DNA from 3 places in the Streptomyces sp. GL_141 genome. Region 3 is predicted to be linked to each of the others. Evidence: predicted binding sites of a transcription regulator. Region 3 holds the regulator's gene; each other region holds the start of a gene.
What was found. Region 3 encodes HrcA, which represses chaperone genes, less so after heat shock. Its sites were predicted from a motif close to TTNGCACTCNGNNNNNCNGAGTGCNAA; they were not measured.
Positions count from the first base shown of each region.

Region 1: the regulator HrcA is predicted to act here: its motif matches at 2,421-2,447, upstream of groES (co-chaperone GroES).
Region 2: the regulator HrcA is predicted to act here: its motif matches at 1,938-1,964, upstream of groL (chaperonin GroEL).

Region 1 covers NZ_CM174402.1:3,312,283-3,317,358, reverse strand. Annotated here, with positions in the region: gene AC3IX6_RS14085 (sensor histidine kinase) at 1-1,294, opposite strand, end outside; gene AC3IX6_RS14080 (response regulator transcription factor) at 1,287-1,976, opposite strand; gene groES (co-chaperone GroES) at 2,591-2,899, shown strand; gene groL (chaperonin GroEL) at 3,036-4,667, shown strand; gene AC3IX6_RS14065 (ester cyclase) at 4,798-5,076, opposite strand, start outside.
Region 2 covers NZ_CM174402.1:4,624,462-4,629,537, reverse strand. Annotated here, with positions in the region: gene groL (chaperonin GroEL) at 149-1,771, opposite strand; gene AC3IX6_RS20345 (cold-shock protein) at 2,141-2,347, opposite strand; gene AC3IX6_RS20340 (ubiquitin-like small modifier protein 1) at 2,752-3,030, opposite strand; gene thrC (threonine synthase) at 3,065-4,372, opposite strand; SAM riboswitch class I at 4,390-4,548, opposite strand; gene AC3IX6_RS20330 (glucosyl-3-phosphoglycerate synthase) at 4,745-5,076, shown strand, end outside.
Region 3 covers NZ_CM174402.1:5,778,610-5,783,685, forward strand. Annotated here, with positions in the region: gene hemW (radical SAM family heme chaperone HemW) at 1-236, shown strand, start outside; gene AC3IX6_RS25560 (DUF3097 domain-containing protein) at 283-1,080, opposite strand; gene AC3IX6_RS25565 (MBL fold metallo-hydrolase) at 1,109-1,834, opposite strand; gene hrcA (heat-inducible transcriptional repressor HrcA) at 1,986-3,002, shown strand; gene dnaJ (molecular chaperone DnaJ) at 3,003-4,139, shown strand; gene AC3IX6_RS25580 (nitronate monooxygenase) at 4,341-5,076, shown strand, end outside.

The DNA.
Region 1 (5,076 bases), 2.5 Mb from region 3:
CCCGGCTGCGGTCCGCGTCCAGGCGCACGAACCGCTCGAAGACGCGGTCCCGGTCGGCCTCCGGGATGCCCGGCCCGTCGTCCGTGACCTCCAGCAGCGCCCAGCCGTCCTCGGCCGAGGCCCGGACCACGACCCCGGTACGGGCGTACCGCAGGGCGTTGTCCACCAGGTTGGCCAGCGCCCGCTCCAGCCGCGCCGGATCCCCGGCGGCCGGTACGGGAGCCCGCGCGTCCAGCCGTAGCGGAACCCGGGGCTCCGGGCGCCGCGCCGCGTCCTCGGCGGCCAGCAGAGCGAGGTCCACCGGCTCGGTGCGCGGCGCGGGCCCGCCGTCGAGGCGGGCCAGCAGGAGCAGATCGGCCGCGATGCCCTGCAGCCGCTCGGTATCGGCCAGCGCGGCGGCCACCGACTCCCGGTCGGGGTCCCGCAGCGCCACCTCCAGCCGGGACCGGACGGCCGCGAGGGGGTTGCGCAGCTCGTGCGAGGCGTCGGCGGTGAACTGCCGCTGGCGGGCGTCGCTGCGCTCCAGCCGGTCGAGCGTCTCGTTGACCGTCCGGGCCAGCTGCGCGATCTCGTCGGCGCCGCCCGGGTCCGGGACCCGCCGGTCCAGCTCGCTCCCGGTGACCGCCGCCAGCCCGGTGCGGATCGCGGTGACCGGGCGCAGTGCGTGGCCCGTCACCCACCAGGCCAGCAGCGCCGAGAAGGCGATCAGCGGGGGCGCACCGGCCAGCAGGCCGAGCGCGACGGCCCGGTTGGCGTCGTCCACGTCGCCGAGCACGGTCGCGGCGTAGACGGTGTGCGGGTCGTGCGCCCCCGGCGGACCCGGCGCGTCCACGGCGACCACCACGCGCCGCTGTGCGCCGGGGCGCGCGGGCGGCAGGACGGCCGACCGCATGTCCCGGCCGGGCGCGGGGCTCAGCTCGGTGAGCTCCGGGGTGTCCTTCAGGTCCCCGCTGGTGGCCACGACCGTGCCGGCCGCGTTCCGTACGAGGACCAGGTCGACCCCGCCCTCGGGCGCGGGCAGCCGGCCGCCGGCCGGGAGGCTCCCGGTGTCGTACTGGGCGGCCACCTTGCGCGCGGCGAGCTCGGTGCGGCCGGTGGTGTTCTCGATGAGGTTGGCGCGCAGCAGGGTGTAGAGCCACAGCCCGCCGGCGGCCAGGACGGCGGCCATCGCGAGGGCGGCGGCCGCGGCGGCGCGTGCGCGGAGGCTGCCGAGGCGGCGGGGCCTGCGGGGGGTGGGCGCCGGTCCCGGTCCCGGTCCCGGTCCCGGTCCGGGCCGGGGTCCGGGGTCAGCCACCGTCCGGGGCCATCCGGTAGCCGGTGCCGTGCACCGTGAGGATCGAGCGGCGGCCGAAGGGGGCGTCGATCTTCCGGCGGAGCGAGGAGACGTAGACCTCGACGATGTTCGGGTCGATGCCGTGCGGGCTGTCCCAGACCTCGTCGAGGATGTCCTGTTTGGCGACGGCCCGGCCGGGCTGCTCCATCAGGCAGCCCAGGACGCCGAGCTCGCGGGCGGTCAGCTCGATCTCGTGCGTGCCCCGGCGGCAGCGGCGGCCCTGGGCGTCGAGCACGAGGTCGCCGGCCTGGAGCACGCTGGGCCGGGCGGCGCCCGCGGTGGCGGTGCGGCGGGTGAGCGCGCGGAGGCGGGCGGCGAGGACGACGAAGGAGAACGGTTTCGTCAGGTAGTCGTCCGCGCCCGAGTCCAGGCCCTCGGCCTCGTCGTACTCGCCGTCCTTGGCGGTCAGCATCAGCACGGGGGTGGCGACGCCGTGGGACCGCATGCGGGTGCAGATCTCGTAGCCGGAGAGGCCCGGGAGCATCAGGTCGAGGAGGACCACGTCGTACGGGCCTCCGGTGAGGGCCAGGTCCAGTCCGCGGTGGCCGTCGTGGGCGAGATCGACCCAGTGGCCGTCGGCGGAGAGGCCGCGCCGCAGTGAGTCGGCGAGGCTGACTTCGTCTTCGACGACCAGGATCCGCATGCCCCAAGCCTCACATACCGGGCAGACCTTCCTGACGCGGAGCTCGCGCCGCTGCGCCGGACTCCGTCCGGCGGTGGCCGGTCGGGGCTGCCGCCACCGCCGTCCCGGCGAGGGGTCGGGTGGGCGGGTGCGGGTGGCTCGGCCCGGCGGGGCGAAGTCCCCTACCCGCCCTTCCACCGTTCCCCGGGCGCTGCCCGGACCCGCGCCTCAAACGCCGGCGGGGCTGGGTGTGGCCGATGTAGGCCCGGATGTGCGCGCAGCGCAGCCTGGCGGGCTGGATTGCCCGTAGGGCAATTTCAGCCCCTCCGGCGTTTGGGGAGCAGGGGTCCGGGGACTGGTCCCCGGCAGCGGCGGCGCGCGGGGAACGGGGGTTCGGGGGTGCCCCGAGGGAGCGGGGTCCGGGGCCCGCACAGGCGGCCCCGGCCGCGAAACCAGCGGCGCGTATTGGCACTCCGCTTGACCGAGTGCTAATCCCCGGAATAGTCTCGCGTCTGGCACTCGCCCCTGGTGAGTGCCAACACGGCGACAGGCGGATCCGGCACCCGCGACGACGGATCGACCTGGTCGCCACCTCAGACAATTAACCCCGGATCTCCGAAGCGGAAGGTCAGATCGTGACGACCACCAGCTCCAAGGTTGCCATCAAGCCGCTCGAGGACCGCATTGTGGTCCAGCCGCTCGACGCCGAGCAGACCACGGCCTCTGGCCTGGTCATCCCGGACACCGCGAAGGAGAAGCCCCAGGAGGGCGTCGTCCTCGCCGTGGGTCCGGGTCGCTTCGAGGACGGCCAGCGTCTCCCGCTGGACGTCACCGTCGGCGACGTCGTCCTGTACTCGAAGTACGGCGGCACCGAAGTGAAGTACAACGGCGAGGAGTACCTCGTCCTCTCGGCCCGCGACGTGCTCGCGATCGTCGAGAAGTAATCACTTCTCCAGTTTTGCTTTGAGCTACGCCCCTGGTCACCCCTGCTGATGCCGGGCGGCGAGGGGCGTAGTTCGTGTCTGACAGGCGGTCGCGGTGAGCGGCCGGGGATAGCAACGAGAGGGCTGAACCGCTCCCATGCCGAAGATTCTCAAGTTTGACGAGGACGCCCGTCGCGCCCTTGAGCGTGGCGTCAACAAGCTTGCCGACACCGTGAAGGTGACGATCGGTCCCAAGGGCCGCAACGTCGTCATCGACAAGAAGTTCGGCGCTCCCACCATCACGAACGACGGTGTCACCATCGCGCGTGAGGTCGAGCTCGACGACCCGTACGAGAACCTTGGCGCGCAGCTCGTCAAGGAGGTCGCGACCAAGACCAACGACGTCGCGGGTGACGGCACCACCACCGCCACCGTCCTGGCGCAGGCGCTGGTCCGCGAGGGTCTGCGCAACGTCGCCGCGGGTGCTTCCCCGGCCGCCCTGAAGAAGGGCATCGACGCCGCGGTCAAGGCCGTCTCCGACGAGCTCCTCGCGACCGCCCGTCCGATCGAGGACAAGTCCGACATCGCCGCCGTGGCCGCGCTCTCCGCGCAGGACCAGCAGGTCGGTGACCTCATCGCCGAGGCGATGGACAAGGTCGGCAAGGACGGTGTCATCACCGTCGAGGAGTCCAACGCCTTCGGCCTGGAGCTCGAGTTCACCGAGGGCATGGCCTTCGACAAGGGCTACCTGTCCCCGTACATGGTCTCCGACCAGGAGCGTATGGAGGCCATCCTCGATGACCCGTACATCCTGATCAACCAGGGCAAGATCTCCTCCATCCAGGACCTCCTGCCGCTGCTCGAGAAGGTCATCCAGGCCGGCGCCTCCAAGCCGCTCCTGATCATCGCCGAGGACGTCGAGGGCGAGGCGCTCTCCACCCTCGTCGTCAACAAGATCCGTGGCACCTTCAACGCCGTCGCCGTCAAGGCGCCCGGCTTCGGTGACCGCCGCAAGGCGATGCTTCAGGACATGGCCACCCTCACCGGTGCCACCGTCATCGCCGAGGAGGTCGGCCTCAAGCTCGACCAGGCCGGTCTGGACGTACTGGGCTCCGCCCGCCGCGTCACGATCTCCAAGGACAGCACCACCATCGTCGACGGTGGCGGCTCCTCCGACGAGGTCCTCGGCCGCGTCAACCAGATCAAGGCCGAGATCGAGTCGACCGACTCGGACTGGGACCGCGAGAAGCTGCAGGAGCGCCTGGCGAAGCTCGCCGGCGGCGTCTGCGTCATCAAGGTCGGCGCCGCCACCGAGGTGGAGCTCAAGGAGAAGAAGCACCGTCTCGAGGACGCCATCTCGGCGACCCGCGCCGCGGTCGAGGAGGGCATCGTCTCCGGCGGTGGCTCCGCTCTCGTCCACGCCGTGAAGGTGCTCGAGGGCAACCTCGGCCTGTCGGGCGACGAGGCCACCGGTGTCGCGGTCGTGCGCCGCGCCGCCGTCGAGCCGCTGCGCTGGATCGCGGAGAACGCCGGCCTCGAGGGCTACGTCATCACCGCGAAGGTCGCCGAGCTCGAGAAGGGCCAGGGCTTCAACGCCGCCACCGGCGAGTACGGCGACCTGGTCAAGGCCGGCGTCATCGACCCGGTCAAGGTCACCCGCTCCGCGCTGGAGAACGCCGCTTCCATCGCGTCCCTGCTGCTCACGACCGAGACCCTGGTCGTCGAGAAGCCGGCCGACGACGAGGGCGACGCCGGTCACGGCCACGGTGGCCACGGCCACAGCCACTGACCTCGTCGGCAAGCACGCCGGGTAAGTACGGCAAGTAAGCACGGCAAGTAAGTACGGCAAGGCCCCGGTCACCGCTGCCAAGCGGTGGTGACCGGGGCTTTGCCGTGTGCCGCCGACCCTGGGTGGAGCGTCAGCCGGGCATCATGCCCATCTGCCGCATCAGGCCCGGGGCGTCGTAGTACCACCAGTCCTCGGCGATCTGGCCGTTCTCGATCCGGCAGGTCGTACAGCCCGACATCGTGAATTCCTTGCCGGTCGGCGCGACCCCCATGAACTCGCCCTTGTGGGTGCCCTTCCAGTCCCAGAGGGTCGTGACGCAGTCGCCTTCGGCGACCTGGCGCGTCATGTCGAAGGTCATGTCGAAGGCGCCCCGCCACATGCCGACGGTCTTGCGGATGCCCTCGCGGCC
Region 2 (5,076 bases), 1.2 Mb from region 3:
CAGCGTAAGACGCAACGTCTTACATCGCCAGCTCCTCACGGAAACGCCCGAGGGCGGCACCCCCTCCGTCAGGAAGGGGTGCCGCCCTCGGTCCGTACTACGTGATGCGAACCGCCGATCTACCTTCGGGCCGGAGCCCGGGGGTGGATCAGAAGTCCATGTCGCCGCCCGGCATGCCGCCGCCGGCAGCGGCGCCGGCCTTCTCGGGCTTGTCGGCGATGACGGCCTCGGTGGTGAGGAAGAGGGCCGCGATCGACGCCGCGTTCTGCAGGGCAGAGCGGGTGACCTTCGCCGGGTCGATGATGCCCTCGGCGATCATGTCCACGTACTCGCCGGTCGCGGCGTTCAGGCCCCAACCGATCTGCAGGTTGCGGACCTTCTCGACGACGACGCCACCCTCGAGACCACCGTTGACGGCGATCTGCTTGAGCGGGGCCTCCAGCGCGAGCTTGACGGCGTTGGCGCCGGTCGCCTCGTCGCCGGTGAGCTCCAGCTTGTCGAAGACCGAGGAGGCCTGCAGCAGGGCCACGCCGCCACCGGCGACGATGCCCTCTTCGACGGCCGCCTTCGCGTTGCGAACGGCGTCCTCGATGCGGTGCTTGCGCTCCTTGAGCTCGACCTCGGTCGCGGCGCCGGCCTTGATGACCGCAACACCGCCGGCGAGCTTCGCCAGGCGCTCCTGCAGCTTCTCGCGGTCGTAGTCCGAGTCGGAGTTCTCGATCTCGGCGCGGATCTGGTTGACACGACCCTGGACCTGGTCGCTGTCACCGGCACCGTCGACGATGGTGGTCTCGTCCTTGGTGATGACGACCTTGCGGGCGCGGCCGAGCAGGTCGAGACCGGCGTTCTCGAGCTTGAGGCCGACCTCCTCGGAGATGACCGTGCCGCCCGTGAGGATGGCGATGTCGCCGAGCATGGCCTTGCGACGGTCACCGAAGCCCGGAGCCTTGACGGCGACGGACTTGAAGGTGCCGCGGATCTTGTTGACGACGAGGGTGGAGAGCGCCTCGCCCTCGACGTCCTCGGCGATGATCAGCAGCGGCTTGCCGGACTGCATGACCTTCTCCAGGAGCGGCAGCAGGTCCTTGACCGAGCCGATCTTGGAGTTGACGATCAGGATGTACGGGTCGTCGAGGGACGACTCCATGCGCTCCATGTCGGTGGCGAAGTACGCCGAGATGTAGCCCTTGTCGAAGCGCATGCCCTCGGTGAGCTCGAGCTCCAGGCCGAAGGTCTGCGACTCCTCGACCGTGATGACGCCTTCCTTGCCGACCTTGTCCATGGCCTCGGCGATGAGCTCGCCGATCTGGGTGTCGGCGGCGGAGATGGAGGCCGTGGAAGCGATCTGCTCCTTGGTCTCGACATCCTTGGCCTGCGCCAGCAGGGCGGCGGAGACGGCCTCGACGGCCTTCTCGATACCGCGCTTGAGGGCCATCGGGTTCGCACCGGCGGCCACGTTGCGCAGGCCCTCGCGGACGAGCGCCTGGGCGAGAACGGTGGCGGTGGTCGTACCGTCGCCGGCGACGTCGTCCGTCTTCTTGGCGACTTCCTTGACCAGCTCGGCGCCGATCTTCTCGTACGGGTCCTCGAGCTCGATCTCCTTGGCGATGGAGACACCATCGTTGGTGATCGTGGGGGCGCCCCACTTCTTCTCAAGGACGACGTTGCGACCCTTGGGGCCAAGGGTGACCTTGACGGCGTCGGCGAGCTGGTTCATGCCTCGCTCGAGACCGCGCCGGGCCTCCTCGTTGAACGCAATGATCTTGGCCATCTGAAGTGGTCCTCCCGGACAGCGGTGGATTGCTCCTGGACCGCGCCCGCGCCCGCGACGGACGGCCTGCCGTGCCCGGCGGTTTCTTCCCGCCGGACCCCGCGGGCCTCACCGACCCGGTCCTCGTTTAGTAGCACTCTCACCCGGAGAGTGCTAACGCCAATGATTAGCACTCGACCCCCCCGAGTGCAAGCGGCTTCGGGCAACCCGGGATGAACACCCAGGCGCCGCAAGGGCGCCGCGGCCGCCACGCACGAGGGGCCCGCATCCCGTGTCCAGGATGTGGGCCCCTCGTACATATGCCGTTGTGCCGTCGTGCGCGGCCGCTGTGCACGGCCCCGTACGTGTCGGTGGTCGATCGCGGTCGGACTAGCCGGCGGCGAGCTTGACCATGTCCGCCTGCGGACCCTTCTGGCCCTGCGAGATCTCGAATTCGACCCGCTGACCCTCTTCAAGGGTGCGGTACCCGTCCATCTGGATGGCGCTGTAGTGGACGAACACATCCGCACCACCGTCGACCGCGATGAAGCCGTAGCCCTTCTCCGCGTTGAACCACTTGACGGTGCCCTGAGCCATGCCTAACTCCCCTATTACTGGCCCTTGCGCAGGACCGCACTTCGCGGTCCCGGGTCAGAACTTGCGCCGGAACGCCTCGACCGGGGCTGAATGTATCCGCACCGCTGCTGTCTGCAACAGGTCATTCCGACGAGAATTCTGGACACGCCAAAAGATTGAAATAGGGTGAAAACCAGGAATATTCCAGGGCAACTCGGGCCGGACAAACGCCGCCAACGGCCCATAGCGCACTTGCATGTTGACTCAATGTCAACCCTCACGCGACCCGCTCATATGCGGCGGGCAAGAACAGCGGAGGGGACTTCCCCAACTCTACCGCGCCCAACCAAGCAGAATTGCCCCCTCCGTTTAGTAACGGAGGGGGCAATTCAGTTTCTACGAAGCGTTACGAAGCCGGACGAGCCTCAGCAACCGCCCGCGACGGCCGGGATGATCGAGACGCCGGCGCCGTCCGGGGTGGACGTCTGCAGCCCGCCCTCGAAGCGCACGTCGTCGTCGTTGACGTAGACGTTGACGAAGCGGCGCAGCTTGCCCTGGTCGTCCAGGACGCGCGCGGCGATGCCGGGGTGGCTCGCCTCCAGGGACTGGATGACCTCTTCGAGGGTCGCGCCCTCGGCGGAGACCTCGGCCTGGCCGCCGGTGTAGGTGCGCAGGATGGTGGGGATGCGGACGTTGACGCTCATGGCGCTACTGCCTTTCCGGGTGCAGGGAGGGAAATCAGGCCAGGTTGGCGGCGCGGAACGCGTCCAGGCTGGGGCGGATGGTGGCGGTCTGGCCACCACCTTCGGCCACCGCCTCCAGGGTCTTGAGGCCGTCACCGGTGTTCAGGATCACGGTGGTCAGCGTGGGGTCGAGCTGCCCGTTCTCGACGAGCTTCTTCGTCACGCCGACGGTCACGCCGCCCGCGGTCTCGGCGAAGATGCCCTCGGTCTGGGCGAGGAGCTTGATGGCCTCGACGACCTGCTCGTCGTTGACGTCCTCGACGAAGCCGCCGGTGCGGCGCGCGATGTCCAGGACGTACGGGCCGTCCGCCGGGTTGCCGATGGCCAGCGACTTGGCGATGGTGTTCGGCTTCTGCGGGCGGACCACCTCGTGACCGGCCTTGAAGGCGGTCGAGACGGGCGAGCAGCCCTCGGCCTGGGCGCCGAAGATCTTGTACGGCTTGTCCTCGACGAGGCCGAGCTTGATCAGCTCCTGCAGACCCTTGTCGATCTTCGTGAGCTGCGAGCCGGACGCGATCGGGATGACGATCTGGTCGGGCAGCTGCCAGCCGAGCTGCTCGCAGATCTCGTACGCCAGGGTCTTGGAACCCTCGCCGTAGTACGGGCGCAGGTTGACGTTGACGAAGCCCCAGCCCTCGCCCAGCGGGTCGCCGATGAGCTCGGAGCAGAAGCGGTTGACGTCGTCGTAATTGCCCTCGATGCCGACCAGGTCGCCACCGTAGACACCGGCCATGACGACCTTGCCCTGCTCCAGGTCGTGCGGGATGAATACGCAGGAGCGGAAGCCGGCGCGGGCGGCCGCGGCGCCGACGGCGCCTGCCAGGTTGCCGGTGGAGGAGCAGGAGAGGGTGGTGAAGCCGAAGGCGCGGGCGGCCTCGACGGCGATGGCCACGACGCGGTCCTTGAAGGAGTGCGTCGGGTTGCCGGAGTCGTCCTTGACGTACAGCTTGCCGGTGACGCCGAGCTCCTTGGCCAGGTTGGCCGCGTCCACGAGCTTGGTGAAGCCGGGGTTCAGGCTCGGCTTGGAGGCCACGTCCGCCGGGACGGGCAGCAGCGGCGCGTAGCGCCAGATGTTGTTCGGGCCGGCCTCGATGGCGGCGCGCAGGGCTTCGGGGTCGCCGAGCGGCAGGTCGTAGGCGACTTCGAGCGGTCCGAAGCACTCGGCGCAGGCGAAGATCGGGCCGAGCTCGAAGCGGGTACCGCACTCACGACAGGAAAGGCCGGTGGCGGGACCGAGATCGACAGAGGTGCCAGAAGCGTTTTCAACGGTTTCGGCAGAGGTTGCGACAGACTGTGCAGCCATGATGGCGAGGCCCTTTCTCCTCATCTTCCCCATGGCGCACTTCGCCATGAGACGGAATTGGCACCTTCCCTAGCCGGGGACCTCGCTGGCGGCGCTGGAATGCGCGATCGCGAGAACCGACTGGAGGGTTGCCGGGGCTTCAACGGGCCGTGTCCCTCTGCCCCTCTGGATGAGCGGTATGGCACCGGCACACGCGCTCTGTGGCGCGCCGGTGCGTTTGTACGCGGGCCCCCCGGCATGCGGTGGACCATCGCGTTGTTCAAGACTGTAACCGAAGGCCCGGGGGGTTGAGACAGCCGTCCGAACCGCGAGATGGATCACAATTCGGTCCAAACCAGTGAACAACCCAGTGATGGACAGGGAGTGCTGAAGGTGCTGGAAGAGGTGGAGCGCTGGTTGGCAGACCGCTCCTGGTCCGCCGCCGACCGACCGCTCGGCCAGCTGCTTTCCGCCAAGCGGGCAGCGGGGACCACCGTGAGCGTGGTGTTGCCGGCGCTGAACGAGGAGGCGACGGTCGGTGAGATCGTCGAGGTGATCCGGCGCGATCTGATCGAGGGCCTGCCGGTGCCCCTGGTGGACGAGCTGGTCGTGATCGACTCGGGCTCCACGGACCGCACCGCGGAGGTCGCGGCCAAGGCCGGGGCCCGGGTGGTGCACCGCGACGAGGTCCTGCCGCGGATCCCGGCGCTGCCCGGCAAGGGCGA
Region 3 (5,076 bases):
GGGCGGGGCGCGAGCTGCTTTCGGAGGAGGACCGGCGGGTCGAGCGGATCCTGCTGGAGCTCCGGCTCGTGGACGGGGTGCCGCTGTCCCTGCTGGCGCCGGCGGGCCTCACCGCCTCGCGGCGCGCCTTGGCCGACGGTCTCCTCGAAGCGGGGCCGTACGAGGCCGGGCGGGCCGTTCTGACGCTGCGTGGACGCCTCCTGGCCGACGCGGTGGTCCGGGACCTGGTCGACTAGCCCCGTCCGGGGCGGGGGAGCCCTGCGGGGCAGTCCCCCACCCGGGTCATGCCGTCACGTGGTCGATCAAGTGCTCCACCGCGCCCAGCAACGTCGGCTCCAGGTCCTTGTACGAGGTCACGCGGGACAGGATGTGCTGCCAGGCGGCTCCGGTGTTCTCCGGCCAGCCCAGGGCGCGGCAGATGCCCGTCTTCCAGTCCTGGCCGGGCGGGATCACCGGCCAGGAGCGGATGCCCAGGGCCGAGGGCTTCACCGCCTGCCAGACGTCCACGTACGGGTGTCCCACGATCAGGACGTGCGGGGAGGTCACCGAGGCGGCGATGCGGGACTCCTTGGAGCCCGGGACCAGGTGGTCCACCAGGATGCCCAGCCGGGCGTCGGCCGCGGGGGCGAAGTCGGCGACGACGGCCGGGAGGTCGTCGATGCCCTCCAGGTACTCCACCACGACGCCCTCGATCCGCAGGTCGTCGCCCCAGACCCGCTCGACCAGTTCGGCGTCGTGGCGGCCCTCCACGTAGATCCGGCCCGCCCGGGCCACCCGCGCCCGGGCCCCGGGGACGGCGAGCGAGCCGGAGGCCGTACGGGCCGGGGCGGCCGGCCCGCGGGCCGGGCGGGTCAGGGTCACCACCGCGCCGTCCAGGAGGAAGCCGCGGGGTTCGAGGGGGAAGACCCGGAGCTTGCCGAAGCGGTCCTCCAGGGTGACCGTGCCCGCCTCGCAGGCCACCACCGCGCCGCAGAAGTCCGTACCCGCCACCTCGACCACCAGGTCCGGATCGGCCGGCACCTCGGGGACGGGCTTGGAGCGCTTCCATTGCGGGGTCAGGTCGGGGGAGTACTCGCGCATCCGGCCGAGGGTAGGAGAGCGGGCCGCCTCAGGTGTCCGACACGCCGAAACGGGCCGCCAGTGTGTCGCGTTGGGCACGCACGAAGGCCGCGTCGACCACCGCTCCGTGACCCGGCACGTACAGAGCGTCGTCCCCGCCCAGGGCGAGGAGCCGGTCCAGGGCGGCCGGCCACTGCCGTGGCAGCGCGTCCGGACCCGCCTGCGGCTCGCCCGATTCCTCGACCAGGTCGCCGCAGAAGACCACCTCGCGCGCACCGGGCACGAAGGCGGCCAGATCGTGCCGGGTGTGCCCCGGGCCCACGTTCGCCAGGAGGACCTGTACGCCGCCCAGGTCGAGGGTCCACTCGCCCGACACCAGGTGCCGGGGGAGCACCAGCAGGTCCGCCGCCTCGGCGGCCTCGGCCTCCGCCAGGCCGTGCCGGACCGCGTCCGCCCGCAGCTCGTCCCGGCTCACGGAGAGCAGGGCGTCCAGCCCGACCGGACCGTAGACCTCGGCCCCCGCGAACGCCGCGCCGCCCAGTACGTGGTCGAAATGTCCGTGTGTGAATGCGAGATGGGTCACGCGCCGGCCTGTCAGCCGCTCCGCCTCGGCCCGCACCAGCGCGCCTTCCCGCAGGGAGGACCCGGGGTCGATCAGGAGGGCCGAATCCTCGCCCACCACCAGTCCCACGGTGCAATCCCACACCGGCAGGCGCTTGCGGCCGGCCCGTTCGGTGAGCCGTTCCCAGCCCGCCTCTTCCCAACGCACGTCCATGCCGCGACGCTACCTTGGCGGGCCGCCCTTGCTAGGGGTGTACCACCCCGCCGTACACTGACCGGGGGATCTCTGGCACTCGAACGCTCAGAGTGCCAGCAGGCAGGGCCTGCCGAAGCCGCGAACGACGGAAACGATGGAGGTGTGCGCGATGCTCAGCGAACGCAGACTCGAAGTGCTGCGCGCCATCGTCCAGGACTACGTCGGGACGGAGGAGCCGGTCGGCTCCAAGGCGCTCACCGAGCGGCACCGGCTCGGCGTCTCGCCCGCCACCGTGCGCAACGACATGGCCGTGCTGGAGGACGAGGGCTACATCGCCCAGCCCCACACCAGCGCCGGCCGGATCCCCACCGACAAGGGCTACCGCCTCTTCGTCGACAAGCTGGCGGGGGTCAAGCCGCTGTCGACGCCCGAGCGCCGGGCCATCCAGAACTTCCTCGACGGGGCCGTCGACCTCGACGACGTCGTCGGCCGTACGGTGCGGCTGCTCGCGCAGCTCACCCGGCAGGTCGCTGTCGTCCAGTACCCGTCGCTCACCCGGTCCACCGTCCGGCACGTCGAGCTGCTCTCGCTGGCCCCGGCCCGCCTGATGCTCGTCCTCATCACGGACACCGGCCGGGTCGAGCAGCGGCTCGTCGACTGCCAGACCCCCTTCGCGGACACCTCGCTGGCGGACCTGCGGGCCCGCCTCAACAGCCGCGTCGTCGGCCGCCGGTTCACCGACGTGCCGCCGCTGGTGAAGGACCTTCCGGAATCCTTCGAGAACGAGGACCGGGTGACGGTGAAGGCCGTCCTCGACACCCTCCTCGAAACGCTGGTCGAGGAGGCGGAGGAGCGGCTGATGATCGGCGGCACCGCCAACCTCACCCGCTTCGGACACGATTTTCCCCTGACGATCAGGCCGGTGCTCGAAGCGCTGGAGGAGCAGGTCGTGCTCCTCAAGCTGCTGGGCGAGGCCAGTGAGTCGGGAATGGCCGTAAAGATCGGGCATGAGAACGCCTACGAGGGACTGAACTCCACGTCCGTCGTCTCGGTCGGCTACGGTTCGGGCGGCGAAGCAGTCGCCAAACTCGGCGTGGTCGGACCGACCCGCATGGACTACCCCGGAACGATGGGAGCGGTACGCGCAGTGGCACGTTACGTCGGACAGATCCTGGCGGAGTCGTAAGTGGCCACGGACTACTACGCCGTTCTCGGCGTGCGCCGCGACGCATCGCAGGACGAGATCAAGAAGGCATTCCGGCGGCTCGCCCGCGAGCTGCACCCGGATGTGAATCCCGATCCCAAGACGCAAGAGCGTTTCAAGGAGATCAACGCCGCCTACGAGGTCCTCTCGGACCCGCAGAAGAAGCAGGTCTTCGACCTCGGCGGCGACCCGCTGTCCTCCTCGGGCGGCGGCGGAGCCGGCGGCTTCGGAGCGGGCGGCTTCGGCAACTTCTCCGACATCATGGACGCCTTCTTCGGCCAGTCCTCGCAGCGCGGACCGCGCTCGCGGACCCGCCGCGGCCAGGACGCCATGATCCGCCTCGACCTGGAACTGGACGAGGCCGCCTTCGGCACGACCAAGGACATCCAGGTCGACACGGCCGTCGTCTGCACCACCTGCTCCGGCGAGGGCGCCGCCCCCGGCACCTCGGCGCAGACGTGTGACATGTGCCGCGGCCGCGGTGAGGTCTCGCAGGTCACCCGGTCCTTCCTGGGTCAGGTCATGACCTCGCGGCCCTGCCCGCAGTGCCAGGGCTTCGGCACCGTGGTCCCGACCCCGTGCCCCGAGTGCGCGGGCGACGGCCGGGTCCGCTCCCGCCGCAGCCTCACCGTCAAGATCCCGGCCGGCGTCGAGAACGGCACCCGGATCCAGCTCGCGGGCGAGGGCGAGGTCGGCCCCGGCGGCGGCCCCGCCGGCGACCTGTACGTGGAGATCCACGAACTGCCGCACCCGACCTTCCAGCGGCGCGGGGACGACCTGCACTGCACGGTCACCATCCCGATGACCGCGGCGGCCCTGGGCACCAAGTGCCCGCTGGAGACGCTGGACGGCCTGGAGGAGATCGACATCCGGCCCGGCACCGGGTCCGGGCAGGCGATCCCGCTGCACGGCCGCGGCGTCACCCACCTGCGCGGCGGCGGGCGCGGCGACCTGATCGTGCACGTCGAGGTCACCACTCCCGGCAAGCTGGACCCGGCGCAGGAGGACCTGCTGCGCCAGCTGGCCAAGCTGCGCGGCGAGGAGCGGCCGATGGGCCAGTTCGCGCCGGGCCAGCAAGGCCTGTTCAGCCGCCTGAAGGACGCCTTCAACGGGCGCTGAGCCGCGCGCGGAGCACCCGTAGGGCGGCGTCCCGGCGGTGTGCGAGAACACCTGCGAGCCCGGTCCGGGGAACCCCGGACCGGGCTCGCGGCATGCGGGGCGGCAGGGCGGCGACGGTATTCGGGCACCCCGGTGAAGGGGACTATGCCAGGCGAATGCCGTGATTCGGTCCCGTGAGCGGGACATGGCACGATGCAGCTCATGTCCTCCGCACCGAACGGTCTCTTCGCGTACCCGATCGTGCAGGCGCCCATGGCGGGCGGCGCGTCCTGCCCGCCGCTCGCGGCCGCCGTGTGCGAAGCGGGCGGACTGGGCTTCCTCGCCGGCGGCTACAAAACCGCCGACGGCATGTACCAGGAGATCAAGCGGCTGCGCGCGCTCACCCGCCGGCCCTTCGGCGTCAACCTCTTCCTGCCGCAGGCCTCCCACGCGGACCCGGCGGTCGTGGAGGCCTACCGGGGGCACCTCGCCAGCGAGGCCTCCTGGTACGAGATCTCCCTCGCCGACGAGGACATCATCGGCACCAGCGACGACGGCTACGACGCCAAACTGGCCATTCTCATCGAAGACCCGGTACCCGTGGTCTCGTTCACCTTCGGCCTGCCCTCGCCCGCGGCCCTCACCTGCCTGCGCAAGGTCGGTACGTACACGATCGCCACCGTCACCTCCGTCGAGGAGGCCCGCGCCGCCCAGGCGGCCGGCGCCGACGCCGTCTGCGTCCAGGGCGTGGAGGCGGGCGGCCACCAGGGCACCCACCGCGACGACCCGCAGGGCGACGGCACGGCCGGAGTCGGCCTGCTCGCGCTCGTCGCGCAGGTGCGCGAGGCCGTGGCCCTCCCGATCATCGCGGCGGGCGGCCTGATGCGCGGCTCGCAGATCGCCGCGCTGCTCGCCGCGGGCGCGGAGGCCGCGCAGCTCGGCACGGCCTTCCTGGCCT